One region of the Streptomyces sp. NPDC058877 genome, then DNA from elsewhere that is predicted to be linked to it. Evidence: predicted binding sites of a transcription regulator. Region 1 holds the regulator's gene; each other region holds the start of a gene.

Region 1 (9,834 bases):
GCCGGCGTGGGCGACGCGGCGCAGACCGAGCCGGGCGGCCTCCTCGTACACGGCCCGGAACGCGGCCGGCGGGTGGTCGGCCTCCGCGGAGTCCAGGCCGATGCCCGTGATCCGGTCCAGATACGGCTTGGCCGCCTCCAGGGTGGCCATCGCCGACTCGACGGGCTCGTCGCGCAGGAAGCACATGATGAGCCGGGTGGAGACGCCGTACCGTTCCTCGGCCCGGTCCAGGGAGGCGGACAGGCCCTCGACCACGGTGCCGAGGGGGACGCCCCGCGCGGTGTGCGCCTGCGGGTCGAAGAAGACCTCGGCGTGCCGAACGCCCTGGGCGGCGGCCCGCTCCAGGTAGGCGTCGGCGAGCTCGGTGAAGTCCTCGGCGGTGCGCAGGACGGCCATCAGACGGTAGTACAGGTCCAGGAAGGACTGGAGGTCGCTGAAGCGGTAGGCCTCGCGGAGGGCGGCGGTGTCCGCGTGGGGCAGGGTCACGCCGTTGCGGGCGGCGAGCGCGAAGGCCAGCTCGGGTTCGAGGGTGCCCTCGATGTGGAGGTGCAGCTCGGCCTTGGGTACGGGCATGGTCACGTTCGTTTCGGTACGGGGACCCGCATGAGGTCCTGGGCGATGCTCAACTCGCCGTCGAAGCCGGCCTCCCGGGCCTGCCGCTCGAACACGGCGGGGTCGGAGTAACGCTGCGAGAAGTGGGTGAGGACGAGGTGCCGGACCCCTGCGTCCCGTGCGACGGAGGCGGCCTGTCCGGCCGTCAGATGGCCGTGGTCGGTGGCGAGCCGGACGTCCTCGTCCAGGAAGGTCGACTCGATGACGAGCATGTCGGCGCCCTCGGCGAGGGCGTGCACCCCGTCACAGAGTCGGGTGTCCATGACGAAGGCGAAGCGCTGCCCGCGCCGGATCTCGCTGACCTCGTCGAGGGTGACGCCGTTCAGGCTGCCCTCGCGCTGGATCCGACCGACGTCGGGGCCCTTGATGCCGTGCTCGGCGAGCTTCGCGGGCAGGATCCGACGCCCGTCGGGCTCGACGATCCGATAGCCGTAGGACTCGACGGGGTGGGAGAGCCGCCGGGCCTCCAGGGTGAAGTCCTCGGTGGTGGCGAGCGGCCCGTCGGCGGTGACGGGTGACTCGACCAGGCGCACGGTCTCCCGGTAGGCGGTGGCGTACCGCAGCCGTTCGAAGAAGTGGCGTCCGCTCGCGGGGTAGTGGGCGGTGACCGGGTGCGGGACCTGGTCGAGGTTGATCCGCTGGATCACCCCGGCCAGGCCGAGCGAATGGTCGCCGTGGAAGTGCGTGACGCAGATCCGGTCCAGGTCGTGGGCGGCGACCCCGGCCCGCAACATCTGCCGCTGGGTCCCCTCGCCCGGATCGAAGAGGACGCCCCGGCCGTCCCAGCGCAACAGGTAGCCGTTGTGGTTGCGGTGTCGGGTCGGGACCTGGCTGGCGGTTCCGAGGACGACCAGTTCGCGTACGGACACGGGCTATCCGGGCGGCCAGTTGAGCCCACGACCGCCCAGGACGTGCGCATGGGCGTGGAAGACGGTCTGTCCGGCACCGGCCCCGGTGTTGAAGACGACCCGGAAGCCGCTGCCGTCGACCTTCTCCTGCTCGGCGACCCGCCCCGCCTCCTGCAGCACGTCCGCGGCGACGGTCGGCGCGGCAGCGGCCAGCGAGGCGGCGTCGGGGTAGTGGGCGCGCGGGATCACGAGGACGTGCGTGGGCGCCTGCGGGTTGATGTCGCGGAACGCGACGGTGGTCTCCGTCTCGCGCACGATCGTCGCCGGCACCTCCCCTTGCGCGATCTTGCAGAACAGGCAGTCGCTCTGCGGCTCTCCGGCCATGGCCCGGGCCTCCTCGCCTCTGTCGATCAGTACAACACCGGTACGACGGGCATGCTATCCGCCGCCCCCACGGGACGGGTCCCGCTGAGGTTCCCGGCCGGTTCTCCGGTGCGCGCGGGTCCGGGGCCGGGCGGCTCCCCCGGTGTGCGGTGCCGGGGCCCCGCGGAGGCGCGTCCGAGGCCGCGGGCGGACCGCCCGCGGGCCGTGCTTCCCGCCCTCCCCGGACGGACCGCCTAGCTCCAGCGGCCGGTGCGTCCCAGAACCAGGGCGGTCGCCGCCGTACCGGCCGTCGAGGTGCGCAGCACGCTGCGGCCCAAGCGGTACGGCTTCGCCCCGGCGGCCTCGAAGGCGGCGAGCTCCTCCGGCGAGACCCCACCCTCGGGACCGACGACGAGCACGATCGACCCCTTCACCGGAAGTTCCGCGGTGGCGAGCGTCCCGCTGGGGTGCTCACGGTCCTCGTGCAGGACGGCCGCGAAGTCGGCGCCCGCGAGGAAGGCGGTGACCTGCTTGGTCGTCATGAGGTCGACGACCTCGGGGAAGCGGGTGCGGCGCGACTGCTTGCCGGCCTCCCGTGCGGTGGACCGCCACTTGGCGAGCGCCTTGAGACCCCGGTCGCCCTTCCACTGGGTGATGCAGCGGGACGCGGCCCAGGGGACGATCGCGTCCACCCCGGTCTCCGTCATGGTCTCGACGGCGAGTTCACCGCGGTCGCCCTTGGGGAGCGCCTGGACGACGGTGATCCGGGGCTCCTCCTCGGAGTCCTCGTGGACCTCGTCGATGCGGACGGTGAGCCGGTCCTTGCCCTCGGCGGCCAGCACCACGCCCTCGGCCCAACGGCCCCGGCCGTCGGCGAGGACCAGCCCCTCCCCGGCGCGTAGCCGCTTCACGGAAACGGCGTGCCGCCCCTCGGGCCCGTCCAGGAGGAAGCTCCCGGCACCGGGGACGGCGTCGACGACGAAGACGGGTGCGGTCATGGGGTGCTCCTGTGGGGCGGTCCGGAGAGGGCGGTGTCGAGTTCGGCGGCCAGCACCCCGACCAGTTCCCCGGCGGGGAGCTCGCGGGCGAGGCGGTACCCCTGGCCCGCCCACAGGGCCATGCCCTGGGCGTCGCCGGCATGGGCCGCGGCCTTGCGGAGCGGGGCCGTGAGGTGGTGGACCTCGGGGTAGGCGGCGGGGGCGTACGGTCCGTGCTCGCGCATGAAGCGGTTGACGAGACCGCGTGCCGAGCGTCCGGAGAAGGCCCGGGTGAGGGCGGTCCGGGTGAACAGCGGGTCGGTCAGTGCCTGTTTGTGCAACGGGTGGGCGCCCGACTCCGGACAGCGGAGGAAGGCGGTGCCGAGCTGCGCGGCGGCGGCCCCGGCGGTGAGGACGGCGGCGATCTGCGCACCGCACATGATCCCGCCGGCGGCGACGACGGGGAGCGCGACGGCCCGGCGGACCTCGGTGACGAGGGTGAGGAGCCCGGTGCCGGGTGCGTCGTCCTCGGCCGGTTCGTCGCGGTGCGTGCCCTGGTGTCCACCGGCCTCGACGCCCTGGACGCAGACGGCTCCGGCCCCGGCGCGTTCCGCGGCGAGGGCCTCCTCGACGGAGGTGACGGTGACGAGGGTGTACGTGCCGACCCGGTCGAAGGCCCGGAAGGTCTCGGGCGCGGGACAGCCGAAGGTGAAGGAGACGACGGGGACCGGGTCCTCCAGGAGGATCGCGAGCTTGGCGTCGTAGGCGTCGTCGCGGGAGTCGTCGGCCTCGCCGAGCGGGGTGCCGTACCAGGTGGCCTCGCCGGCGAGCTGGTGGCGGTAGACCTCGACGGCGGCGGGGTCGGCGTGCGGCCCCTCCTGGGGCAGGAAGAGGTTGACGCCGAAGGGGCGTGCGGTGAGCCCACGCACCTGCTTGATCTCCTGGTAGAGCCCCCCGGCCGTCTTGTACCCGCCGGCCAGGAAGCCGAGCGCCCCGGCCTCGCAGACGGCCCCGACGAGATCGGGACCAGCGGCGCCACCCGCCATGGGGGCCTGCACGATCGGGAAACGAGAGAGACCGTTCAGTGCGGTGGTGGACATGGGGGCATGGTGCCATGCCCCTGCTTCCGGGCCGAATCCGTCCGTCAGGTCACGGAAGGGCCTGCTCCGGACACGGGTGGGGGGACGGGTCCGCGCCTTCCGGCGCCCCGTCCCCCCGCCCGCACGAGCGCCTACCGCCCGTTGAACGCGTCCTTGAGCCGCGAGAACAACCCCTGCTGTCCCGGCTGGAACTGGCCGGTGGGCCGCTCCTCGCCGCGCAGCTTGGCCAGCTCGCGCAGGAGTCGCTCCTGCTCCGCGTCGAGCTTGTTCGGGGTGGTCACCTCGACGTGCACGATCAGGTCGCCCCGACCGTTGCCCCGCAGGTGCGTGATGCCCCGGCCGTGCAGCGGAATCGACTGGCCCGACTGCGTTCCCGGGCGGATGTCGATCTCCTCGACGCCGTCGAGGGTCTGCAGCGGCACCTTCGTGCCGAGCGCACCCGCCGTCATCGGGATGGTGACCGTGCAGTGCAGGTCGTCGCCGCGCCGCTGGAAGACCTCGTGCGGGGTCTCGTGGATCTCGACGTACAGGTCGCCGGCGGGACCGCCGCCGGGACCGACCTCGCCCTCGCCCGCGAGCTGGATGCGGGTGCCGTTGTCGACACCGGCCGGGATCTTGACCGTGAGGGTGCGGCGGGACCGGACCCTTCCGTCCCCCGCGCACTCGGGGCACGGCGTCGGGACGACGGTGCCGAAGCCCTGACACTGCGGGCAGGGCCGGGAGGTCATGACCTGACCGAGGAAGGACCGGGTGACCTGGGACACCTCACCGCGACCGCGGCACATGTCGCAGGTCTGCGGGGAGGTGCCGGGCGCGGCGCCCTCCCCCGAACAGGTGGTGCAGACGACCGCCGTGTCGACCTGGATGTCCTTGGTGGTGCCGAAGGCGGCCTCGTTGAGGTCGATCTCCAGACGGATCATGGCGTCCTGCCCGCGGCGGGTGCGCGAACGCGGACCGCGCTGCGAGGCCGTGCCGAAGAAGGCGTCCATGATGTCGGAGAAGTTGCCGAAGCCACCCGCCCCGAAGCCACCGCCCGCGCCGCCCCCGCCGGAGGCCGAGAGCGGGTCGCCGCCGAGGTCGTAGACCTGCTTCTTCTGCGGGTCCGAGAGGACCTCGTAGGCGGCGTTGATCTCCTTGAAGCGCTCCTGCGTCTTCGGATCGGGATTGACGTCCGGGTGCAGCTCGCGCGCGAGCCTCCGGAACGCCTTCTTGATCTCGTCCTGGGACGCGTCGCGGCGTACGCCGAGTACGGCGTAGTAGTCCGTGGCCACTTACGACTCCGCCAGGATCTGTCCGACGTAACGTGCCACTGCGCGTACCGCTCCCATCGTTCCGGGGTAGTCCATGCGGGTCGGTCCGACCACGCCGAGTTTGGCGACTGCCTCGCCGCCCGAACCGTAGCCGACCGAGACGACGGACGTGGAGCTCAGCCCCTCGTGGGCGTTCTCGTGCCCGATGCGTACGGTCATGCCGGATTCCTTGGCCTCGCCGAGCAGCTTGAGGAGCACGACCTGCTCCTCCAGTGCCTCCAGGACGGGCCTGATCATCAGGGGGAAGTCGTGTCCGAAGCGGGTGAGATTGGCGGTGCCGCCGATCATCAGCCGCTCCTCGTGCTCCTCGACGAGCGTTTCGAGGAGGGTCGCGAGCACGGTGGAGACCGTGGCGCGGTCCTCGGCCTCCTCGAAGGACTCGGGAAGGTCCTGCACCAGCTGCGGCACGTCGGCGAACCGACGGCCGACGACCCGGCTGTTGAGCCGGGCCCGCAGATCGGCGAGCGAGGTCTCGCCGAAGGGCACCGGGCAGTCGATGACGCGCTGCTCCACCCGACCGGTGTCCGTGATGAGGACGAGCATCAGGCGGGCCGGGGCCAGCGAGAGCAGCTCCACGTGCCGGACGGTCGAACGGGTCAGCGAGGGGTACTGGACGACGGCGACCTGCCGGGTCAGCTGCGCGAGCAGACGGACCGTACGGCCGACGACGTCGTCGAGGTCGACGGCACCGTCCAGGAAGTTGTGGATCGCCCGCCGCTCGGGCGTCGACAGCGGCTTGACGCCGGCGAGCCGGTCGACGAAGAGCCGGTAGCCCTTGTCGGTCGGGATGCGGCCGGCACTGGTGTGGGGTTGGGCGATGAAGCCCTCCTCCTCCAGGACGGCCATGTCGTTGCGCACGGTGGCGGGTGACACCCCGAGCTTGTGGCGCTCCGTGAGCGCCTTGGAGCCCACCGGCTCCTCCGTCCCGACGTAGTCCTGGACGATGGCGCGCAGGACCTCGAGCCTGCGTTCGCTGAGCATCGTGCGCACCTCCGCCTGTCGTCGTCGTTCCGGTTGCTCCGCTTTTGGCACTCCCCCTGTCCGAGTGCCAGCGATTCCCCGGCCAGTGTACGGCGGCGGGCATCGCTCCTGGCAAGGAGGCGGCGCCCGCACCGGCTAGCGTCGCCCCATGGACGTGGATTGGGAAGCGTACGGATGGGAGCGGCTCGCGGACGGGGTGGGCCGGCGACGACTGCCCGGCTGGGACGCCACGGTGGGCCTGGTGCTGGGCTCACGAGGGGTGCTGCTGTACGACACGGGCTCCTCGCTCGCGGAGGGCGCGGAGCTGCGGACGCAGATCAAGGGGCTCACCGGCGGCCGGAGAGTGACGCACATCGCACTGGGACACCCCCATTTCGACCACGTCTTCGGCACGGCCGCGTTCGCGGGCGCGGAGGTGTTCGGCGCGGTGGGCAGCGACCAGCTGCTGAGCCGGGCCCGGGACCGGGAAGCCCTGCGCACGGACGCGGTGCGACACGGCCTGGACCCGGTGGCGGCTGCGGAGGCGGCGGACGTCCTGGTGGCCCCGCGGCACGTGGTCTCGGGCGAGTGGACGCTCGACCTGGGGGACCGGCAGGTCCTCCTGGCGAACGTGGGCCCCGGGCACACGGGGCACGACCTGGCGCTCTGCGCACCGGGCTCGCGCGAGGTCGTCTTCTGCGGCGACCTGGTGGAGGAGTCGGGCGAGCCCCAGGCGGGCCCGGACGCCGTCCCGTCCCGTTGGCCGGACGCCCTGGACCGCCTCCTCTCCCTGGGCGGCGAACAGGCGGCGTACGTACCGGGCCACGGGGCGGTGGTGGACGCCGCGTTCGTGCGGGGCCAGCGCGATGAACTGGCACGCCGCTTCGGCGTGGCCTAACGTCACCCGAAGTGCGCGGCCCGCGCGTGGACCTGACGCCCTTTCGGCCGTCCCCGGAGGGCGGCAGCCGCCCCGGCCGCCCCCGTGCCCCGTGCCCCGTGCCCCGTGCCCCGTGCCCCGGACAGAATCGAGCCCATGCGCAGCTACGACCCGGACCTGACGCCCCCCTGGAAGAGGACGAAGCCCGTCCCGGAGGTCCCGGCGGACCGCGACCTCGTCGTCGAAGAGGTCACGACGGGCTTCTGCGGGGCGGTGATCCGCTGCGAGGCGGGCACGGTGACCCTGGAGGACCGCTTCGGCAAGCACCGGGTGTTCCCGCTGGAACCGCGCGGCTTCCTGTGGGAGGGCGAGGTCGTGACCCTGGTGCGCCCTTCCGCGGCCGGCCCGGCACGGCCCGCTCGCACGGCCTCCGGCTCGATCGCGGTCCCGGGGGCGCGGGCACGGGTGGCCCGGGCGGGCCGGATCTACGTGGAGGGCCGTCACGACGCGGAGCTGGTCGAGCGGGTCTGGGGCGATGACCTGCGGATCGAAGGCGTGGTCGTGGAGTACCTGGAGGGCGTCGACGACCTGCCGTCGATCGTCGCGGAGTTCGGTCCGGCGCCGGACGCCCGTCTGGGCGTGCTGGTGGACCACCTGGTCCCGGGCTCCAAGGAGTCCCGGATCGCGGCCCGGGTGAGTTCTCCGGACGTCCTGGTCGTCGGCCACCCGTACGTCGACGTCTGGGAGGCCGTGAAGCCGTCCTCCCTGGGCATCCCCGCCTGGCCGACGGTCCCCCGCGGCCAGGACTGGAAGACGGGCGTCTGCCGGGCCCTCGGGTGGCCGGCCCACACGGGTGCGGCCTGGCAGCACATCCTGTCGAGGGTCGCCTCGTACCGGGACCTGGAGCCGGAGCTGCTGGGTGCGGTGGAACGCCTGATCGACCACGTGACGGTGCCCTGACCCCGGCGCGGGGCCGCCGTCGGCCGGGCGCCCCCTCAGTCCACCAGGTCGCGCACCACCGCGTCGGCGAGCAGCCGCCCGCGCAGGGTCAGGACCGCGCGCCCCGCCCCGTACGGCCCCGGCTCCAGGAGCCCCTCGGCCAGCGAGCGCTCGGCCGCGATGCGGCCCTGCGGTCGCAGGAGGTCCAAGGGGCACCCGTCACGGAGCCTCAGCTCCAGCAGCACCCGCTCCACCCGCCGGTCCTCGTCCGAGAGGACCTCGCGCCCGGCGCCCGGCGACCTCCCGCCGGCCAGCGCCGCAGCGTACGCACCGGGATGCTTCACGTTCCACCACCGCACGCCGCCCACGTGCGAGTGGGCACCGGGGCCCGCGCCCCACCAGTCGGCGCCCCGCCAGTACAGCTCGTTGTGGAGGCAGCGCCCGGACTCGGAAGCGGCCCAGTTGGACACCTCGTACCACTTGAGTCCGGCCCCGGCCAGGACCGAGTCCGCGATCAGGTACCGGTCGGCGTGCACGTCGTCGTCGGTCATGGGCACCTCGCCGCGCCGGATGCGCCGCGCCAGCTGGGTGCCCTCCTCGACGATCAGGGCATAGGCGCTCACGTGGTCCGGCCCGGCCCCGATCGCCGCCTCCAGCGAGGCCCGCCAGTCGTCGTCGGACTCCCCCGGGGTGCCGTAGATCAGGTCCAGGTTGACGTGCTCGAAGCCCGCGGCCCGCGCCTCGGCGACGCACGCCTCGGGGCGCCCGGGGGTGTGGGTGCGGTCGAGGACCTGCAGGACGTGCTGGCGGGCGCTCTGCATCCCGAAGGAGATCCGGTTGAAGCCGCCGGCGCGCAGCTCCGCGAGGTAGGCCGGGTCGACGGACTCCGGATTGGCCTCCGTCGTCACCTCGGCGTCGTCCGCGAGCCCGAACTCGTCGCGGACGGCCGCCAGCATGCGGACCAGGTCCCCGGCGGCGAGCAGGGTCGGCGTGCCGCCGCCGACGAAGACGGTCCGGACCGGCCTCGGATCGTCTCCCAGGACCTTCCGGGCGAGCCGGATCTCCTCGACGACCTGCTCGGCGTAGTTGTCGCGGGAGGCGAGCACACCGCCCGTACCGCGCAGTTCGCTCGCCGTGTACGTGTTGAAGTCGCAGTAGCCGCAGCGCGTCGCGCAGTACGGCACGTGCAGGTAGAACCCGAGCGGCCGGTCCGCGGCACCCGCGAGGGCCTGTGGGGGCAGCGCCCCGTCTTCGGGAACGGGCTCACCATCGGGCAGTACGGAAGGCATGGGACCCATTGTCCCGTACTGCCCGGGGTGCCGGTCCCGCTCGCCGGTCAGGCCTCGCGCGAGCCCTCGTACATCTCCTCGATGAGGTCCTTGTACGCCCGCTCGACGACCGGCCGCTTCAGCTTGAGGGACGGCGTGAGCTCACCGTGCTCGATGTCGAGGTCGCGCGGCAGCAGACGGAACTTCTTGATCGTCTGCCAGCGCTGGAGCCCCTCGTTGAGACGGTCGACGTATCCCTGGACCAGCTTCTGGGTCCGCGCGTCGGCGACGACCTCGGCGTACGACGCGCCGCCGAGCCCGTGCTCGGCGGCCCAGCCGAGGATGGCCGGCTCGTCGAGGGCGATCAGGGCGGTGCAGAAGTTCCGGTCGGCACCGTGGACGAGGATGTTCGAGACGAACGGGCAGACGGCCTTGAAGTGGCCCTCGACCTCCGCCGGGGCGATGTACTTTCCGCCGGACGTCTTGATCAGGTCCTTCTTGCGGTCGGTGATCCGGAGGTAGCCGTCCGCGGACAGCTCGCCGATGTCACCGGTGTGGAACCAGCCGTCGGACTCCAGTA
Region 2 (9,834 bases), on a different contig from region 1:
CAGGGTGGCGGATCCGTACCACTGCCGCACGTGCTCGGGGCGCGTCCAGGCGCTCCAGACGCTGCTCGGTGGGGCGTCGAAGGTGCGGGTGACGACCAGCTCGCGGTCGGCCGGCGTGGTGAACAGGGTGACCATGGTTCCGACCCCTTCCCGGAGGAGAGCCGCTCCTTCCAGGATCCGCCGAACGCCCGAGGGCGGCACCCCCTGGTGGGGGTGCCGCCCTCGTTCGCGTTCAGCGATGAACCACCGATCCCGAAGGGATCAGAAGTCCATGTCACCGCCCGGCATGCCGCCCGGGGCGGCCGCAGCGGCCTTCTCCGGCTTGTCGGCGATGACGGCCTCGGTGGTGAGGAACAGCGCGGCGATCGACGCGGCGTTCTGCAGCGCGGAGCGCGTCACCTTCGCCGGGTCGATGATGCCCTCGGCGATGAGGTCGACGTACTCGTTGGTCGCGGCGTTCAGGCCGTGGCCGACGGGCAGGTTGCGGACCTTCTCCGCCACGACGCCGCCCTCGAGGCCGGCGTTGACCGCGATCTGCTTCAGCGGGGCCTCAAGGGCCAGCTTGACGATGTTGGCACCGGTGGCCTCGTCGCCCGTCAGGTCGGCCTCGAGCTTCTCGAAGACGTTCGACGCCTGGAGCAGGGCCACGCCACCGCCGGCGACGATGCCCTCCTCGACGGCCGCCTTCGCGTTGCGAACGGCGTCCTCGATGCGGTGCTTGCGCTCCTTGAGCTCGACCTCGGTCGCGGCGCCGGCCTTGATGACGGCCACGCCGCCGGCCAGCTTCGCGAGGCGCTCCTGGAGCTTCTCGCGGTCGTAGTCCGAGTCGGAGTTCTCGATCTCGGCGCGGATCTGGTTCACGCGACCCGCGACCTGCTCGCTGTCACCGGCACCGTCGACGATGGTGGTCTCGTCCTTGGTGATGACGACCTTGCGGGCGCGGCCGAGCAGGTCGAGGCCCGCGTTCTCGAGCTTGAGGCCGACCTCCTCGGAGATGACCGTGCCGCCCGTGAGGATGGCGATGTCGTTCAGCATGGCCTTGCGGCGGTCGCCGAAGCCCGGGGCCTTGACGGCGACGGACTTGAAGGTGCCGCGGATCTTGTTGACGACCAGCGTCGACAGGGCCTCGCCCTCGACGTCCTCGGCGATGATCAGCAGCGGCTTGCCCGACTGCATGACCTTCTCCAGGAGCGGGAGGAGGTCCTTCACGGAGGAGATCTTGGAGTTGACGATCAGGAGGTACGGGTCGTCGAGCGACGCCTCCATGCGCTCCATGTCGGTGGCGAAGTACGCCGAGATGTAGCCCTTGTCGAAGCGCATGCCCTCGGTGAGCTCCAGCTCCAGACCGAAGGTCTGGGACTCCTCGACGGTGATGACGCCTTCCTTGCCGACCTTGTCCATCGCCTCGGCGATGAGCTCGCCGATCTGGGTGTCGGCGGCGGAGATGGAGGCCGTGGAAGCGATCTGCTCCTTGGTCTCGACGTCCTTGGCCTGCTCGAGGAGGGCGCCGGAGACGGCCTCGACGGCCTTCTCGATGCCGCGCTTCAGGGCCATCGGGTTGGCGCCGGCGGCGACGTTGCGGAGGCCCTCGCGGACGAGCGCCTGGGCGAGGACGGTGGCGGTGGTCGTACCGTCGCCGGCGACGTCGTCCGTCTTCTTGGCGACTTCCTTGACCAGCTCGGCGCCGATCTTCTCGTACGGGTCCTCGAGCTCGATCTCCTTGGCGATGGAGACACCATCGTTGGTGATCGTGGGGGCGCCCCACTTCTTCTCGAGGACGACGTTGCGGCCCTTGGGGCCGAGGGTGACCTTGACGGCGTCAGCGAGCTGGTTCATGCCGCGCTCGAGACCGCGCCGGGCCTCCTCGTCGAACGCGATGATCTTGGCCATGTGAAGTGGTCCTCCCGGACATGGGGTGGATAACGCTCCAGGACCGCGCCGACGCCCGCGACGGACGGCCTCCGCAACTCCGCGTGGTTCCTTGCCCCACCCGGCCGGCGGCCTCGTCTGCTCGGTCCTCGTAGCACTCTCACCTTCCGAGTGCTAACGCCAATGATTAGCACTCGCCCTAGGAGAGTGCAAGCCGTTCCGGAGAACACCCAGGTACGCGGCGGGCCGGGCGGCGGGAAGGTCCGGGCGGCCACCCCGACGGCCGGGGCGGAACGCGTGAGGGGGCCGCACCCCTTCCGGGGTGCGGCCCCCTCGACGGCGTTGCGTCGGTGGCCGATCGCGCCGCGCTCAGACGGCGAGCTTGACCATGTCCGCCTGCGGACCCTTCTGGCCCTGCGAGATCTCGAACTCGACTCGCTGTCCCTCTTCGAGGCTGCGGTAGCCATCCATCTGGATCGCGCTGTAGTGGACGAAAACATCCGCACCACCGTCGACCGCGATGAAGCCGTAGCCCTTCTCCGCGTTGAACCACTTGACGGTGCCCTGAGCCATGCCTAACTCCCCTATTACTGGCCCTTGCGCGGGGCCGCACTTCACGAACCCCGGGTCAGACCCTGCGCCGGAACGCGTCGACCGCGGCTGAATGTATCTGTCCAACTGCCCTCTGCAACAGGTCATTCGACCGAGAATTCTGGGCGCCCCGGAAAGGGGAATTGGGGAGGATCCCCTTTTTTATGGGGCAAGTCGGGCCCGGCAAAGCGCACAGAAGGTACACAACGCACATGGAGTTTGGCTACTTCTTGTCGCGCGGGGACGCATTCTCATATGCGTCCGGCATGCGCGGCCGGGGGGACTTCCCCAACTCTACCGCGCTCAACCATGCAGAATTGCCCCTTCCGCTTATTGGCGCGGAAGGGGCAATTCTAGAAAGACGGGACCCCGGAAGGACGAAGGGACGGCTCAGCAGCCGCCGGCGACCGCCGGGATGATCGAGACGCCCGCACCGGCCGGCGTGGCCGTCTCCAGGCCCTGCTCGAAGCGCACGTCGTCGTCGTTCACGTAGACGTTGACGAAGCGGCGCAGCTTGCCCTGGTCGTCCAGGACGCGGGCGGCGATGCCCGTGTGGTTCTTGTCCAGGTCCGCGATGACCTCGGCGAGGGTCGCGCCCTCCGCCTGGACCTCGGACTGCCCGCCCGTGTAGGTGCGGAGGATGGTGGGGATGCGGACGTTCACGGCCATGTCTTCGTAACCTTTCAGTGCGCCAGGCCGGCGTCGCGGAACGCGTCCAGGCTCGGGCGGATGGTGGCGGTCGCCTGAGAGGTGTCGGCCACCGCGTCCAGGGTCTTGAGTCCGTCGCCGGTGTTGAGGACGACGGTGGTGAGGTCGGGGTCGATCAGACCGGCCTCGACGAGCTTCTTGGCGACGCCGACGGTCACCCCGCCCGCGGTCTCCGCGAAGATGCCCTCGGTGCGGGCGAGGACCTTGATGGCCTCGACGACCTGCTCGTCGTTCACGTCCTCCACGGCGCCGCCGGTCCGGCGGGCGATGTCGAGGACGTAGGGGCCGTCAGCCGGGTTGCCGATGGCGAGCGACTTGGCGATCGTGTTCGGCTTCTGGGGCCGCACCACGTCGTGGCCGGCCTTGAAGGCCGCCGACACCGGGGAGCACCCCTCCGCCTGGGCGCCGAAGATCTTGTAGGGCTTGTCCTCGACGAGGCCCAGCTTGATGAGCTCCTGCAGACCCTTGTCGATCTTGGTGAGCTGGGAGCCGGAGGCGATCGGGATGACGAGCTGGTCGGGGATGACCCAGCCGAGCTGCTCGCAGATCTCGTACGCCAGTGTCTTGGAGCCCTCCCCGTAGTAGGGGCGGAGGTTGACGTTCACGAAGCCCCAGCCCTCGCCGAGCGGGTCACCGATGAGCTCCGAGCAGAAGCGGTTGACGTCGTCGTAGTTGCCCTCGATGGCGACGAGGTCACCACCGTAGACACCGGCCATGACGACCTTGCCCTGCTCCAGGTCGTGCGGGATGAACACGCAGGAGCGGAAGCCGGCGCGGGCGGCGGCGGCGCCCACGGCGCCGGCCAGGTTGCCGGTGGAGGAGCAGGAGAGCGTGGTGAAGCCGAAGGCGCGGGCGGCCTCGATGGCCTGGGCGACGACCCGGTCCTTGAAGGAGTGGGTCGGGTTGCCGGAGTCGTCCTTGACGAAGAGCTTGCCGGGGGCGACGCCGATCTCGCGGGCCAGGTTGTCGGCCTGGACCAGCTTGGTCCAGCCGGGGTTCAGGTTCGGCTTCTCGGCGACGTCCGCGGGGACGGGCAGCAGCGGGGCGTAGCGCCAGACGTTGGCGGGGCCCGCCTCGATCTGCTTGCGCAGCGCCTCGGGGTCACCGGTGGGGAAGTCGTACGCGACTTCGAGCGGCCCGAAACAGAGCTCGCAGGCGAAGATCGGGCCGAGCGGGAAGACTTCACCGCATTCGCGACAGGAGAGCCCGGACGCGGGACCGAGGTCGACGGTGGTGGGTGCGACGGTCTGTACAGCCATGGAGGCGAGGCCCTTTCTCCTCATCTTTCCCATTGACGAGTTTTTCGCCATGAGACGGATTTGGCACCTTCCCTAGCCGGGGACCTCGCGCATGTGATGCGGCGCCCGTCGGACTTCACCTGGATGGTGGTCCGAAGACGGGTGACGAGTGACCGACTGGAGGGTTGCCGGGGCTTCAACGGGCCGTTTCCCTCTGCCCCTCTGGATGAGCGGTATTCGATTGTGAAGCGCGGTGGACTTTCGTTCCTGCGCTCCGACGCGGGTGGGACCCCGACGTGCATCGGGCATCCGCGTTGTTCAAGACTGTAACCGAAGGCCCGGACGCTTGGACCGGCCGTCCGAACCGCGAGATGGAGATCACGTGCTGGAAGAGGTGGAACGCTGGCTGGAGCGGCGGTCGTGGTCCATGGCGGACCGACCGCTGGAGCGGATCCTCGCCGCCAAGCGGAACACGAAGGTCAGCGTCGTCCTGCCGGCGCTGAACGAGGAGGCGACGGTCGGGGACATCGTTTCCGTGATCCGTCGCGAACTGATGACGGCGGCGGTGCCCCTGGTCGACGAACTGGTGGTGGTCGACTCGGGCTCCACCGACCGCACCGCGGAAGTGGCGGCGGCGGCCGGTGCGCGGGTGGTCGCGCGGGACGAGGTCCTCCCCCGCATACCGGCCGTGCCCGGCAAGGGCGAGGTCCTGTGGCGGTCCCTCATGGCGACGAGCGGGGACGTGGTCTGCTTCGTCGACGCGGACCTGCGCGACTTCTCGGCGGACTTCGTGACGGGGATCGTCGGCCCGCTGCTCACCGACCCGGACGTGGACTTCGTCAAGGCGATGTACGACCGCCCCTTCGGCGCCGGAGCCGACGGGCCCGCCCCCGGCGGGGTCCCCGGTCAGGGCGGTCGGGTGACGGAACTGGTGGCGCGCCCGCTGCTCAATCTGCACTGGCCCCAACTCGCCGGTTTCGTCCAGCCCTTGGGCGGCGAGTACGCGGCGCGGCGCTCGTTGCTCGAACAACTGCCGTTCCCGGTGGGGTACGGGGTGGAACTGGGGCTGCTCGTGGACGCCCTGCACACGGTGGGCCTGGACGCACTGGCACAGGTGGACGTGGGGGTGCGCAAGCACCGGCACCAGGACGGGCAGGCGCTGGGCAGGATGGCGGCGGCGATCTACCGGACGGCTCAGGTGCGGCTCTCCCGGGGACACCTGGTGCGCCCGAGGCTGACCCAGTTCGAGCGGGGCGCGGAGGGCTTCGAGCCGCGGACGTACGCGGTGGACACGGAGGAACGGCCGCCGATCGCCGAGATAGCGGAGTACGCGCACCGCCGCGTGGCCTGAGTCCCGAGGGGGTGGTGGCGCGGGCGCCCGGACGGCCCCGCCCCGCGGCCCGAAAGTGCGGCCGGCTCGCGTGGCGCGACCCCCGCGAGGACCGCTTTGCCTAGATTGCCGGTCCATGCGCTTCTCACACCACCACCCGGGCAGAGCCCTCGCGGCCGTGTGCGCCGCGGGCTCGCTGCTGCTGGCGGCGGGACCGGTCGCCGCCGGCGCGGTCGAGCCCTCGGGCCCGCGGCACCAGGGGGCGCCGTCCGGCCGCTCGGCCCCGGCGGACGGCACGGTCACGGGGTGCCCGACGCCTCCTGCGACACCACCGGCACGCTGCGCGGCGCCCCCCTCCGGCCGGGGCCCGGCGGAGGCGGCACCGGGGGCGGAGCGGTCGGCGCCGGTGGGGCGGGGCGGCGCCACGGCCGGCACCGGCGGCGGAGAGCGGCTGTGGCTGCTCGGGGCGCTCGCCGCGGCGCTGGCGGCGGCGGGCCTGGTGGCGAGGGCCGCGGTGCGCGGCCGGCGCGCCCCTGACCGGCCCTGAGCTGCGGCGACCCCGCGTGGCCGGATCCACCCGTCTCGTATACGTACGTTTGAGCGTTTCCGGGACGGGCTAGGTTCGCCACATGGCTACTGTGCTCGTGGCATCCAACCGGGGCCCGGTCTCGTACGTGCTCGGCGAGGACGGCTCGCTCGACGCCCGCAGGGGCGGCGGCGGCCTCGTCTCGGGGCTGAGCTCCGTCTCCTCGCAGGACGCCCTGTGGGTGTGCGCGGCGCTCGGCGAGGGCGACCGCGAGGCCGTGCGGCGCGGGACGGGCGAGCCCGGCGTGCGCATGCTGGACATCGATCCGGAGGTGTACGCCGACGCCTACGACGGCATCGCGAACTCGGTGCTGTGGTTCCTCCACCACCACCTGTACGACATTCCGCGCGAGCCGGTCTTCGACGCGGAGTTCCGGCGCCGCTGGGATTCCTACCGCACCTACAACCGGGCCTTCGCCGAGGCACTGGCGGCCGAGGCCGCGGAAGGCGCGGCGGTGCTGGTGCAGGACTACCACCTGGCCCTGGTCCCGGGCCTGCTGCGGGAGCTCCGCCCCGACCTGAAGATCGGCCACTTCACCCACACCCCGTGGGCGTCGCCCCCGTACCTGCGGATGCTGCCGGACGAGGTCCGGGAAGAACTGCTGTGGGGGATGCTGGGCGCGGACGAACTGGGCTTCCACACCCGGGGATGGGCGTCGGCGTTCCTTGGCTGCGCGGACTTCGACGGCGCGTCCGGGACGGCGTCCCCCGGTTCCCCGGGCGGCGACGGGCGCCGCCGGGTGACGCACCGGCGCCGGACGGGCCCGGAGCGGGCCACCCGGATCGGGACGTACCCCCTGGGCGTGGACGGCGAGGAGCTCCGGAGGCTGGCGTACCGTCCGGAGGTGGACGAGCGCCTGGCGCGGCTCCAGGAGGAGGTCGGCGGGCGCAGGACCATCGTCCGGGTCGACCGCACGGAGCTCTCCAAGAACATCCTGCGCGGTCTGCGCGCCTACCGGGAGCTGCTGATCGCCCACCCGGAGTGGCGCGACCGCGTCGTGCACCTGGCCTCGGCGTACCCCTCGCGCCAGGACCTCGACGCCTACCGCACGTACACGGCCGCGGTGACGGAGCTCGCGGACGAGATCAACGCCGAGTTCGGCACGGCGGACTGGCAACCGGTGCTGCTCTCGGTCGAGGACGACTTCACCCGCTCCCTGGCGGCCTACCGCCTCGCGGACGTGGCCCTGGTGAACCCGGTGCGCGACGGCATGAACCTGGTCGCGAAGGAGATGCCGGTGGTCTCGGAGCTCGGCTGCGCGCTCGTCCTGTCCCGGGAGGCGGGGGCGCACGCCGAGTTGGGCGAGGACGCGCTCACGGTGAACCCCTTCGACGTCACGGAGACCGCCGAGGCCCTGCACACCGCCCTGTCCATGTCGTCGACCGAGCGCGCGGACCGCACGAAGCGCCTGGCGGTCGCGGCCACGGCCCTTCCTCCGCAGCGCTGGTTCCTGGACCAGTTGGAGGCGCTCCGGGGATAGCCGGCGGCGCGGAGGACCCGGCGGGTGCGGGGCGCCGGGTCCTTCGGTCAGCGGTGATCCGGTTCCCGGTAATCGGTACGGACCCCTCCTCCTGAGGGGTCCTCTCGTGCCAGACTCTGCGGCGATCGTTCCCCCAGGCGATCCGTTTTCCCCCATGAGGCAAGCGGAAGGATCGCAAGACACGTGAAAAAGATTGTCGTGGGCATGACCGTCGGGTCCGCGCTCACCGCACTCCTCGCCGCGGGGCTCACCCCCGCCGCCGCACAGGAGGCCCGGGACGCCGCACCGACGGGTGCGCAGGCACACCGGCCCGACAACCGCCCCGGACCACTCACGAAGCAGCGCACCGAACTGCGTCAGAAGGCGATCGACCTGGTGGCCAAGGGCAAGGCCGAGGCGAACGCCGAGGGGGTCGTCGAGGTCGCGCCCGGCAAGTTCGCGGAGACCGAGACCACGACCGCCACCCGCCAGGAGAAGATCTTCACGATCCTCTCCGAATTCGGCGACCAGGGGTCCGGCAAGCTCGGCACCGCCCCCGGCCCGCTGCACAACGAGATACCGCAGCCCGACCGGACCGAGGACAACTCCAACGCCTGGACCGCCGACTTCTCGAAGTCCTACTACGAGAACCTGTTCAACGGCTCCGGCGAGTCCATGAAGACGTACTACGAGCAGCTGTCCAACGGCCGCTACTCGGTGACCAACACGGTCGAGGACTGGGTCAAGGTCCCCGGCAACGCCTCCACCTACGGCGACAACTCCGTGGAGGACTCGGGCGGTTCCTGGGCCTTCATCCAGGACACCGGCAACGCCTGGTGGGACGCCCAGATCGCGGCCGGCAAGACCCCCGCCGAGATCGACGCCCACCTCGCCCAGTTCGACGTCTGGGACCGCAACGACTGGGACCACGACGGCGACTTCGACGAGCCGGACGGCTACATCGACCACTTCCAGGCCGTGCACGCCGGCATGGGCGAGGACGCGGGCGGCGGCGCACAGGGCGAGGACGCCATCTGGTCCCACCGCTGGTACGTCAACGGCGACGACTACGGCCTCACCGGACCGGACGTCTCCGGGACCCAGAACAAGGCCGGCGGCGCCCGCATCGGACAGTCCAAGTACTGGCTCGGCGACTACACCACCGAGGGCGAGAACGGCGGACTCGGCGTCTTCTGCCACGAGTTCGGCCATGACCTCGGCCTGCCGGACTACTACGACACGGGCGGCGGCGAGAACTCCACCGCCTTCTGGACCCTCATGAGCTCCGGCTCCTGGCTCGGCCACGGCGACGCCGCCAACGCCGGCATCGGCACCCACCCGGGCCTCATGGGCGCCGAGGAGAAGCTCTTCCTCGGCTGGCTGGACCACGTCGACGCCCCGCTCGGCAGCAGCGGCACGTACACCCTCAACCCGGCGCAGCTCCAGGTCGCCGGCAAGGCCCAGGCCGTCCGCGTCCCGCTGCCGGACAAGACGAGCAGCACCGCCTACACCACTCCGACCTCGGGCAGCCACGCCTGGTGGACCGGCTCGGCCGACGGCCTCAACCAGGCCCTCACCCGCTCCGTGCCGGCCGCCTCCCGGATCACGGTCAAGGCGAGCGCCTGGTACGAGATCGAGGCCGACTACGACTACCTCTTCGCCGAGTACTCGCTCGACGGCGGCGCCAACTGGATCCGCGCCGGTGCGGCCGTCGACGGTTCCTCCAGCGGCCGGTGGACGACCCTGCGCTACGCGTACGACGCCCAGGGCAAGCCGTCCCTCTTCCGCTTCCGCTACCAGACCGACGGCGGCGTCCACTTCGCCGGCGCCTTCCTCGACGACGTCACCATCGGCTCCGGCGGCACCACGCTGCTGACCGACGACGTCGAGCAGGGCACCAACGGCTGGTCCGCACAGGGGCGTTGGAAGATCTCGACCGGTACCGAGACGGCCAGCCACCCGCACTACTACCTGCTGGAGAACCGCGAGTACGTCGGCAGCGACGCGCTGCTCGCCCAGGGCCCGTACCAGTTCAGCAAGGGCATCACGGCGC
Region 3 (9,834 bases), on a different contig from region 1:
CGGCCTCCTTCCGGACGCGGAGCTGGTCATCGTCCCGGACGCCGGCCACCTGGTGATGCTGGAGCACCCGGAGGCGGTCACCGACCGGCTGGCCGACCTGCTGGTGCGGGCCGGTGCCGTGCCGGCCGGGGAGACCCTGCACAGGGACTAAGTTTGCGGGTATGGAAGCAGCCCACCCACCCGTCTCCGGTGCCACCCTCTCCGTCGACTCCCCGCAGCAGATGCAGGAGCTCGGCCGCCGGCTCGCGAAGATCCTCCGCCCCGGCGACCTCGTCATGCTCACCGGTGAGCTCGGTGCCGGGAAGACCACTCTGACCCGCGGCCTCGGCGAGGGGCTCGGCGTGCGGGGCGCCGTCACCTCCCCGACCTTCGTCATCGCCCGCGTCCACCCGTCCCTGGTCGGCGGTCCGGCCCTGGTGCACGTCGACGCGTACCGCCTCGGCGGCGGACTCGACGAGATGGAGGACCTCGACCTGGACGTCTCGCTGCCCGAGTCCGTGGTCGTCGTCGAGTGGGGCGACGGAAAGGTCGAGGAGCTGACGGACGACCGGTTGCACCTCCTGATCCACCGGGTGACCGGCGACACCGACGACGACCGGCGAACGGTCGTGCTGCGCGGGATCGGCGCCCGCTGGGCGGACGAGGACCTGGCCGCGCTCTAGGACGGCGGTCCGTAGGTTCCGACAACGTGTCGGGAAGGTGTTGCGTGGGTCCCACGAGCCGTGGTCACATGGAGGCACGAGCTGGTTAGGTGTACCTAACCTACGGGAGGTATGCATGGCGACGCCAGAACGCGCGGAACCCGGCGGGGACCACGTCTCGATGAGTGAGCTGTTGGCCTCCTGCGCGGCCGCCCGGGCCCTCTCGACCCCGCCGCCCGAGCAGGCGGAGCGGGCGCAGGAGGGCGAGGAGCCGGTACGGGACGAGGCGGCCTGAGCCCTGGTCCGACGAGCGGCCTGAGCCCTGGTCTGACGACGGGGGCGACGGCCGGGCGGTCCTTCACGGTCCGCCACCGCGGCGGGTCTCCCGGCGCTTCCCGCGCCTTCCCGGGGCCTCCCGCGGTTTCCCCGTCCTCCCGCGGCGCCGCGGCCCGGAGGGGCCGCGCGGGGGAGGACGTCCCCGTGGGGCCGTCCCCCGGAAGGCGTACTTCTGGAACCGGGCCGCCGGGGCCGGGGTCCCCTTCCGGGAGGCCTCAGCCGACGACGACGACCTTCGCGCCGATCACCGCGAACATCCACATCGCGTCGCCGTCGGCCCGCTTCATGCGGATGCCGCCGGTCTTCCGGGCCGGGTCCGGGGACGGCGTCGAGCCGTCCACCGCCGCGCTGAAGCCGACCGTCACGTCCTCGACCGTCGTGAACCGCACCACGTGCTCGATCTGCACCCCGTCCGAACCGCGCACCGAGCCCGAGCGCGAGGTCACCCGGTACGCCCCCGGCACCGGGTCGACCGTGCTCGGCCACACCGTGAACGTGCGGGTCGCCTTGCCCTTCCCGTCCACCAGCCACACCCGGCGGTCGGCGAGCGCGTACACCACCCGCTCGCCGCTGCCCGAATCCGCGGGGACGGCGAGGGGGTCCTTGACCGGTTGGGGGACGCCGCTCGGCGAGGTCGAGGGAACGGCCGCGCCCGGGGTCCGGGGCTTCACCGACAGGTCGGCGGGTGCGTTCGCCGAAGCCTGGTAGGCCAGGACGCCGACCACGACGACGGCCGCCGCGGTGAGCCCGGCCACGAATCCCGAGCTGCTCCTTGCCACCGTGCCCACCTCTCGTACGTACGTGTCGAAGGGTGACGGTAGCAGCCGCCCGCCCGAGGGTCGGGGCAGCATGCCCGGGAGCCGTAGGCTGTTCGCGTGCTGTTGCTCGCCATGGATACCGCCACTCCCGCCGTCACCGTCGCCCTCCACGACGGCGAGGCCGTCGTCGCCTCGTCGAGCCAGGTCGACGCCCGTCGCCACGGGGAGCTGCTGCTGCCCGCCGTCGACCGGGTCCTCACCGAGGCGGGGCTCACGCTCGACGCCGTCACCGGCGTCGTCGTCGGTGTCGGCCCCGGTCCCTACACCGGCCTCCGGGTCGGCCTCGTCACGGCCGCGACCTTCTCGTCGGCGCTCGGCGTACCGGTGCACGGCCTGTGCACCCTCGACGGCCTCGCGTACGCCTCCGGGATCGAGGGTCCCTTCGCCGTCGCGACGGACGCCCGCCGCAAGGAGGTCTACTGGGCGCGGTACCAGGACTCCCGCACCCGGGTGACCGACGCGTCCGTCGACCGGCCCGCGGACATCGCCGACACGCTCGCCGGGCTTCCCGTCGTCGGTGCCGGAGCCCGGCTGTACCCCGAGGCCTTCCCGGACGCCCGCGACCCCGAGCACCAGTCGGCCGCCGCGCTCGCCGGGCTCGCCGCGGAGCGGCTCGCCGCCGGCGGCGACGGCTTCCTCGACCCGCTGCCGATGTACCTGCGCCGTCCCGACGCCCAGGTGCCGAAGAACTACAAGGTGGTCACTCCCACGTGAGCGCCTCCGTGACCGGGGCGGTGCTGCGCGAGATGCGCTGGTGGGACATCGAGCCGGTGCTCGCCCTCGAAGCCGACCTGTTCCCCGAGGACGCCTGGTCGGCGGGGATGTTCTGGTCGGAGCTCGCCCACGCCAGGGGCCCGCGGGCCACCCGCCACTACGTCGTGGCGGAGGACCCGTCCGACGGTCGGATCGTCGGGTACGCCGGGCTCGCCGCGGCCGGCGGGCTCGGTGACGTGCAGACGATCGCCGTCGCCCGCGACCAGTGGGGCACCGGCCTCGGCGCCCGGCTCCTCGCCGAACTGCTCCAGCACGCCACCGCCTTCGAGTGCGACGAGGTGCTCCTCGAAGTGCGCGTGGACAACACCCGGGCCCAGAAGCTCTACGAGCGCTTCGGCTTCGAGCCCATCGGTTTCCGGCGCGGCTACTACCAGCCCGGAAACGTGGACGCGCTCGTGATGCGACTGACCGTTCAAGGAACTGGGACTGAGATCTGATGGCTGCTGACGAACCGCTGGTACTCGGAATCGAGACCTCCTGCGACGAGACCGGCGTCGGCATCGTCCACGGGACCACCCTCCTCGCCGACGCCGTCGCCTCCAGCGTCGACACCCACGCCCGCTTCGGCGGCGTCGTGCCCGAGATCGCCTCCCGGGCCCACCTGGAGGCCATGGTCCCGACGATCGAGCGCGCGCTGAAGACGGCCGGGATCTCCGCGAAGGACCTCGACGGCATCGCCGTCACCGCGGGCCCCGGCCTCGCGGGTGCGCTCCTCGTCGGCGTCTCGGCCGCCAAGGCGTACGCCTACGCCCTCGGCAAGCCGCTGTACGGCGTCAACCACCTCGCCTCGCACATCTGCGTCGACCAGCTGGAACACGGCAAGCTGCCCGAGCCCACGATGGCCCTGCTCGTCTCCGGCGGGCACTCCTCGCTGCTGCTCTCCAGCGACATCACCTCCGACGTGCGGCCGATGGGCGCCACCATCGACGACGCGGCCGGTGAGGCCTTCGACAAGATCGCCCGCGTCCTCGACCTCGGCTTTCCCGGCGGACCGGTCATCGACCGGCTCGCCAAGGAGGGCGACCCGGCGGCGATCGCCTTCCCGCGCGGTCTGAGCGGTGCCAAGGACCCCGCGTACGACTTCTCCTTCTCCGGCCTCAAGACGGCCGTGGCCCGCTGGATCGAGGCCAAGCGGGCGGCCGGCGAGGAGGTCCCGGTGCGGGACGTCGCCGCGTCCTTCCAGGAGGCGGTCGTCGACGTGCTCACCCGCAAGGCCGTCCGGGCCTGCGAGGACGAGGGCGTCGACCACCTGATGATCGGTGGCGGCGTCGCCGCCAACTCGCGGCTCCGGGCCCTCGCCGAGGAGCGCTGCGAGCGGGCCGGCATCCGGCTGCGGGTGCCCCGCCCGGGCCTGTGCACGGACAACGGCGCGATGGTCGCCGCCCTCGGTGCCGAAATGGTCGCCCGCAACCGGTCGGCCTCCGACCTGGAGCTGTCGGCGGACTCCTCGCTGCCGGTGACCGACCCGCACGTCCCCGGCCACTCCCACGACCACGTGCACGAGGTCAGCAAGGAGAACCTGTACTCGTGAGGCTCACGCTCATGTGGGAGGCCCGGGCCTCCCGGGACCGGGGCGCCGAGCTCCTGGAGTGGGCGCGGGCGCAGGTGCTCGCCCGTGAGCCGGTCCGCCGGGAGGTCTTCCGCGCCCCCCAGGACCGGGTCCTGGTCCTGACCTGGTGGGACGCGGAGGCCTTCGACGCCGAACTGCCCGAGCTGCCCGAACCGGACGCGGAGCTGATCACCCGTCCGGTGCACCGGTGGCGCTTCGAATCGGTCGAATAGGCGCGGAGGTTCGAGGATCGGGCAACCTTTCGGGTTGATCGCGCATCCCACAGCGCGTGAAGAAGACGCTCGCGCTGTGGACGATCCTGACCGCCGTCGCCCTCTCGTCGGCCGGCTGTGCGACGGAAGGGGCCTCCGCCGCGGGTCCCCGGACCCCCGCGCCCGCCTCCCCGTCCGTCACGGCCACCGGGAAGGCCGCGGCAGACGGGGAGGCGGGGCGGCCCGGGAGCGGGGCCGTCGCCGTCGCCGCGTACCGGAAGTGGGGCCTGGAGCCCCTGCCGGCCCCACCCGCCCCGCCCTCCGTCAAGCCGGTGGTCCGCGAGCCCGGCGGGCCGGTGCCGGTCATCAGCGAGATCCCCACCCGCGAGAAGATCGTCTTCATCACGATCGACGACGGGGCCGAGAAGGACCCCGCCTTCGTCCGGATGATGGAGGAACTCGAGGTCCCCGTCACGATGTTCCTCACCGACGCGGCGATCCGTGCCGACTACGCGTACTTCGAGCCGCTGATCGCCCAGGGCCACGGCCTCGCCAACCACACCCTCACCCACCCCGACCTGCGCACCCTCTCCGCGCAGGCCCAGCGCCGGGAGATATGCGGCCAACAGGCCGGGCTGAAGGAGCGGTACGGCACGGCCCCGCGCCTCTTCCGACCGCCCTACGGCAATTGGAACGAGGCCACCCGCGCAGCGGCGGGGGAGTGCGGGGTCGACGCGATCGTGCTCTGGCGCGAGTCCATGCAGATCAAGGACATGCAGTACCAGCGGGCCGACCGGAAGCTGCACCCCGGCGACATCATCCTCGCCCACTTCCGGGGGCCTTCCGAGCTGAAGGGCCGCACGATGACCGAGATGACGGCGACGCTGCTGCGCCGCATCCAGGAACAGGGCTTCGCGGTCGCCCGGCTGGAGGACTACGTCTAGACGCGCCCCGGGCGGGCCGCGGGGCGTCGCGGCGGGAGGCTAGGGCTTGTCCGCCGGCCGGCCGATCAGCATCGTCGGGGCGCCCGCGACCCGGGTGAGCAACACGGTCGCCGCACCGGGGCCCTTGGGCTTCACCCGGCGTCGGATCTCCTCGGGCTCGACCGCCGAGCCGCGCTTCTTCACTGTGAGCGTGCCGACCTCGCGCTCCCGCAACAGGGCCTTCAGCTTCTTGAGGTTGAAGGGCAGCACGTCGGTGATCTCGTAGGCGGCGGCGTACGGGGTGGGGGTGAGCACGTCCGCCGTGACGTAGGCGATCGTCTCGTCGATCAGGCCCCCGCCCAACTCCTCGGCCACCTCGGCGACCAGGTGCGCCCGGATGACGGCACCGTCCGGTTCGTAGAGGTAGCGGCCGACCGGCCGGACCTCCGGATCGGGGAGCCCCCGGCCCGTGAGTCCGGTGCCGGACGGCAACAGGGTGGCGCGGCGGGCGCCGGGATCCGTGCCGAACCAGAGCACGGCCTCCTTCACGTCCCCGCCGTCCGAGATCCACTCGGCCTCGGCCTCCTCGGGCACCGCCTCGTGCGGAATCCCCGGGGCGATCTTGAGGGCGGCCCGCGGGGCCCGGCGGGCGGCCCCGATCGCCCAGGACAGCGGCGGGGAGTACGCCTCGGGGTCGAAGATCCGCCCCCGGCCGCCGCGTCGCGCCGGGTCGACGAAGACCGCGTCGTACGGGCTCGTGTCGATCTCGGTCACGTCCGCGCACCGGACCTCGATCAGCCCGTCGAGCCCCAGCGCCTCGGCGTTGGCCCGGACCACCGCGGCGGTCAGCGGGTCGCGGTCGACGGCGAGGACGGAGACGCCGGCCCGGGCGAGGGCGATCGCGTCGCCGCCGATGCCGGAGCACAGGTCCGCGACGCCGTCGACGCCCAGCGCCCGCATCCGGCGGGCCCGGTACGCGCCGACCGAGGCGCGGGTCGACTGCTCGACCCCGTGGGGCGTGAAGTACATCCGGTGCGCGTCCTCGGCCCCGAACTTCGCCACCGCCCGCTGTCGCAGCCGCGCCTGTCCGAGCGCCGCGCTCACCAGCTCGGCGGGATGGTCGCGGCGCAACCGGGAGGCGACCGCCAGCTCCTGGGCGGGGTCGTAGTCGCGCAGGGCGGCGAGGAGCGTCTGCCCCTCGGGGGCGAGCAGGGCGGAGAAGGCGGCGAGGTCGGTCACCCGTCCCATTGTGGCCCCTGGGCCGCTGTGGGCCGGGCGGGGGACGGTGGGCACGGTACGGCGGTGTCGCGGCCCCAAGGGGCTCGTGCGCTGACAGGATGCGGCGCCATGCAGCTCGTACGACAAAAGGACCACGCGATGACATATGGTGCGCACCGCCCCCGCCGGACGCTCGGGGCGGCGCTCGCCGTCTCCGCCCTCGCCGTGGCCGCCACGGCCTGCTCCGGGGGCGCCGAACCCGAGCGCGACGCTCCCGCCCCCGCTGCCGGTCAGCAGGCCCAGGGGTCGGCGGGCGCCCTCACCGCCTATGTCGAGAAGGTCCGCGCCCAGCGGGCCGCCCGCGCGCTCGCCGCCAAGAAGTGGGGCCTCGCGGCGACCCCGCTCGACGCCCCCGCCCCGCCCGCGACCAAACCGAAGATCACCACCCGCAAGGGCTTCGAGACGGACGGCAAGGGACTGCCGCCCGTCTTCACCACCGTGCCGACCAAGCAGAAGGTGGTCTTCCTGACCATCGACGACGGCGCGGAGAAGGACCCCCAGTTGCTGCGGATGATGAGCGAACTGCACATCCCCTACAGCGCCTTCCTGAGCAACTACCTGGTCAAGGACGACTACCCCTACTTCGCGAAGATGCAGAAGTCGCAGGAGGTCGGGGTCTCGCTGCACAACCACACCCTCAACCACCGCTATCTGCCCGGCCTCTCGTACAGCGAGCAGAAGCGCGAGATCTGCGGCATGCAGGACGTCATCCAGAAGCGCTTCGGCACGCGCCCCCCGCTCTTCCGGCCGCCGTACGGCAACTACAACGAGGACACCCTCCGCGCCGCGCAGTCCTGTGGCGTCAAGGCGGTCCCGCTGTGGGCCGCCGAAGCCTTCCCCGACCACATGGAATGGCGCGAGTGGGACCGGGACCTGCACCCCGGAGACATCGTCCTCACCCATTTCCGCGGCAAGGAGGACTGGAAGGGCAGCATGCCGGACATGATCCGTCGGGTGATGAACGTGATCACGGCCAAGGGCTACGCCGTCGCGAAGCTTGAGGACTACGTGTGAGGACGCGGGGACGGCGCTGGGTCGCCGCGTTCGCCGTGACCGGGGCGCTCTTCGCCCTCCCGGCCTGCGCCTCCTCGGTGGACCCGATCGAGCGGCTCGGCCGGAAGGCGGCGGAGCGGGTCAAACCCCGTCCCACGTCCGCCCGGGAGGTGCGGGCGGCGGTGGACACGAAGGAGTGCGGGGGGCTGTGGGAGCGGACCCCGATCACGCCACAGGGCGGTGAATTGGCACTCCGCTTGACCGAGTGCTAATCGCGGTCATAGTCTCAGCTCTGGCACTCCCCACTGGAGAGTGCCAACACAGCGACGGGCAGGTCCGGCACCCGCGACGACGGATCCACCTGGTCGCCACCTCAGACAGTTAACCCCGTGAGATCTCCGAAGGGGGAGGTCGGATCGTGACGACCACCAGCTCCAAGGTTGCCATCAAGCCGCTCGAGGACCGCATCGTGGTCCAGCCGCTCGACGCCGAGCAGACCACGGCCTCTGGCCTGGTCATTCCGGACACGGCGAAGGAGAAGCCCCAGGAGGGCGTCGTCCTGGCCGTGGGCCCGGGCCGCTTCGAGAACGGCGAGCGTCTGCCGCTCGACGTCAAGACCGGCGACATCGTGCTGTACAGCAAGTACGGCGGCACCGAGGTGAAGTACAACGGCGAGGAGTACCTCGTCCTCTCGGCTCGCGACGTCCTCGCGATCGTCGAGAAGTAATTCTCCGAAGTACCGAAGTACCTGAAGCAGATGCTTTGAGCTGCGCCCCGAGGCCCCTTCCCGGGCGCCCCGGGGCGCAGTTCGTTCCACCTGAATCCGAGAGGGCTGAACCGCTCCCATGGCGAAGATCCTGAAGTTCGACGAGGACGCCCGTCGCGCCCTTGAGCGCGGCGTCAACAAGCTTGCCGACACGGTCAAGGTGACGATCGGCCCCAAGGGCCGCAACGTCGTCATCGACAAGAAGTTCGGCGCCCCCACCATCACCAATGACGGTGTCACGATCGCCCGCGAGGTCGAGATCGAGGACCCGTACGAGAACCTCGGTGCGCAGCTGGTGAAGGAGGTGGCGACCAAGACCAACGACATCGCGGGTGACGGCACCACCACCGCCACCGTGCTCGCCCAGGCCCTGGTCCGCGAGGGCCTGCGCAACGTCGCCGCCGGCGCTTCCCCGGCCGCCCTGAAGAAGGGCATCGACGCCGCCGTCAAGGCCGTCTCCGAGGACCTCCTCGCCACCGCGCGCCCGATCGAGGACAAGTCCGACATCGCCGCCGTCGCCGCGCTCTCCGCGCAGGACCAGCAGGTCGGCGAGCTCATCGCCGAGGCGATGGACAAGGTCGGCAAGGACGGCGTCATCACCGTCGAGGAGTCCAACACCTTCGGCCTGGAGCTCGACTTCACCGAGGGCATGGCCTTCGACAAGGGCTACCTGTCCCCCTACATGGTGACCGACCAGGAGCGCATGGAGGCCGTCCTCGACGACCCCTACATCCTGATCCACCAGGGCAAGATCTCCTCCATCCAGGACCTGCTGCCCATCCTGGAGAAGGTCATCCAGGCCGGCGCCAGCAAGCCGCTGCTGATCATCGCCGAGGACGTCGAGGGCGAGGCCCTCTCCACCCTCGTCGTCAACAAGATCCGTGGCACCTTCAACGCCGTGGCCGTCAAGGCCCCCGGCTTCGGTGACCGCCGCAAGGCGATGCTCGGCGACATGGCGACGCTCACCGGCGCCACCGTCATCGCCGAGGAGGTCGGCCTCAAGCTCGACCAGGCCGGTCTCGACGTGCTCGGCACCGCCCGCCGCGTGACCGTCACCAAGGACGACACCACCATCGTCGACGGCGGTGGCAACTCCGAGGACGTCGCGGGCCGCGTCAACCAGATCAAGGCCGAGATCGAGTCCACGGACTCCGACTGGGACCGCGAGAAGCTCCAGGAGCGCCTCGCGAAGCTCGCCGGCGGCGTGTGCGTGATCAAGGTCGGCGCCGCCACCGAGGTGGAGCTGAAGGAGAAGAAGCACCGTCTGGAGGACGCCATCTCCGCGACCCGCGCCGCGGTCGAGGAGGGCATCGTCTCCGGTGGTGGCTCCGCGCTCGTCCACGCCGTCAAGGTCCTGGAGGGCAACCTCGACAAGACCGGCGACGAGGCCACCGGTGTCGCGGTCGTCCGCCGCGCCGCGGTCGAGCCGCTGCGCTGGATCGCCGAGAACGCCGGCCTGGAGGGCTACGTCATCACCTCCAAGGTGGCGGAGCTCGACAAGGGCAACGGCTTCAACGCCGCCACCGGCGAGTACGGCGACCTGA

The links. Region 1 encodes HrcA, which represses chaperone genes, less so after heat shock. Its sites were predicted from a motif close to TTNGCACTCNGNNNNNCNGAGTGCNAA; they were not measured.
Region 2: groL (chaperonin GroEL) is a predicted target of HrcA. The motif match lies at 2,057-2,083, and genes of this name have one in related genera.
Region 3: groES (co-chaperone GroES) is a predicted target of HrcA. The motif match lies at 7,817-7,843, and genes of this name have one in related genera.

What each region holds. Positions count from the first base shown of each region.
Region 1 is NZ_JBHYMF010000018.1:41,869-51,702, reverse strand. It holds gene ACFW2Y_RS06910 (adenosine deaminase) at 1-573, opposite strand, end outside; gene ACFW2Y_RS06905 (ribonuclease Z) at 576-1,481, opposite strand; gene ACFW2Y_RS06900 (histidine triad nucleotide-binding protein) at 1,485-1,844, opposite strand; gene ACFW2Y_RS06895 (16S rRNA (uracil(1498)-N(3))-methyltransferase) at 2,078-2,821, opposite strand; gene ACFW2Y_RS06890 (nitronate monooxygenase) at 2,818-3,900, opposite strand; gene dnaJ (molecular chaperone DnaJ) at 4,032-5,171, opposite strand; gene hrcA (heat-inducible transcriptional repressor HrcA) at 5,172-6,191, opposite strand; gene ACFW2Y_RS06875 (MBL fold metallo-hydrolase) at 6,340-7,068, shown strand; gene ACFW2Y_RS06870 (DUF3097 domain-containing protein) at 7,204-8,007, shown strand; gene hemW (radical SAM family heme chaperone HemW) at 8,043-9,275, opposite strand; gene ACFW2Y_RS06860 (AMP-dependent synthetase/ligase) at 9,323-9,834, opposite strand, start outside.
Region 2 is NZ_JBHYMF010000039.1:20,262-30,095, forward strand. It holds gene ACFW2Y_RS12300 (SRPBCC domain-containing protein) at 1-135, opposite strand, end outside; gene groL (chaperonin GroEL) at 262-1,890, opposite strand; gene ACFW2Y_RS12310 (cold-shock protein) at 2,239-2,442, opposite strand; gene ACFW2Y_RS12315 (MoaD/ThiS family protein) at 2,851-3,129, opposite strand; gene thrC (threonine synthase) at 3,144-4,451, opposite strand; SAM riboswitch class I at 4,445-4,639, opposite strand; gene ACFW2Y_RS12325 (glucosyl-3-phosphoglycerate synthase) at 4,789-5,757, shown strand; gene ACFW2Y_RS12330 (hypothetical protein) at 5,873-6,283, shown strand; gene ACFW2Y_RS12335 (trehalose-6-phosphate synthase) at 6,366-7,802, shown strand; gene ACFW2Y_RS12340 (immune inhibitor A domain-containing protein) at 7,986-9,834, shown strand, end outside.
Region 3 is NZ_JBHYMF010000132.1:167-10,000, reverse strand. It holds gene ACFW2Y_RS25590 (alpha/beta fold hydrolase) at 1-151, shown strand, start outside; gene tsaE (tRNA (adenosine(37)-N6)-threonylcarbamoyltransferase complex ATPase subunit type 1 TsaE) at 162-662, shown strand; gene ACFW2Y_RS25580 (hypothetical protein) at 778-936, shown strand; gene ACFW2Y_RS25575 (hypothetical protein) at 1,193-1,756, opposite strand; gene tsaB (tRNA (adenosine(37)-N6)-threonylcarbamoyltransferase complex dimerization subunit type 1 TsaB) at 1,853-2,509, shown strand; gene rimI (ribosomal protein S18-alanine N-acetyltransferase) at 2,542-3,006, shown strand; gene tsaD (tRNA (adenosine(37)-N6)-threonylcarbamoyltransferase complex transferase subunit TsaD) at 3,006-4,100, shown strand; gene ACFW2Y_RS25555 (hypothetical protein) at 4,097-4,351, shown strand; gene ACFW2Y_RS25550 (polysaccharide deacetylase family protein) at 4,408-5,274, shown strand; gene ACFW2Y_RS25545 (SAM-dependent methyltransferase) at 5,314-6,501, opposite strand; gene ACFW2Y_RS25540 (polysaccharide deacetylase family protein) at 6,631-7,545, shown strand; gene ACFW2Y_RS25535 (hypothetical protein) at 7,542-7,796, shown strand; gene groES (co-chaperone GroES) at 7,943-8,251, shown strand; gene groL (chaperonin GroEL) at 8,370-9,834, shown strand, end outside.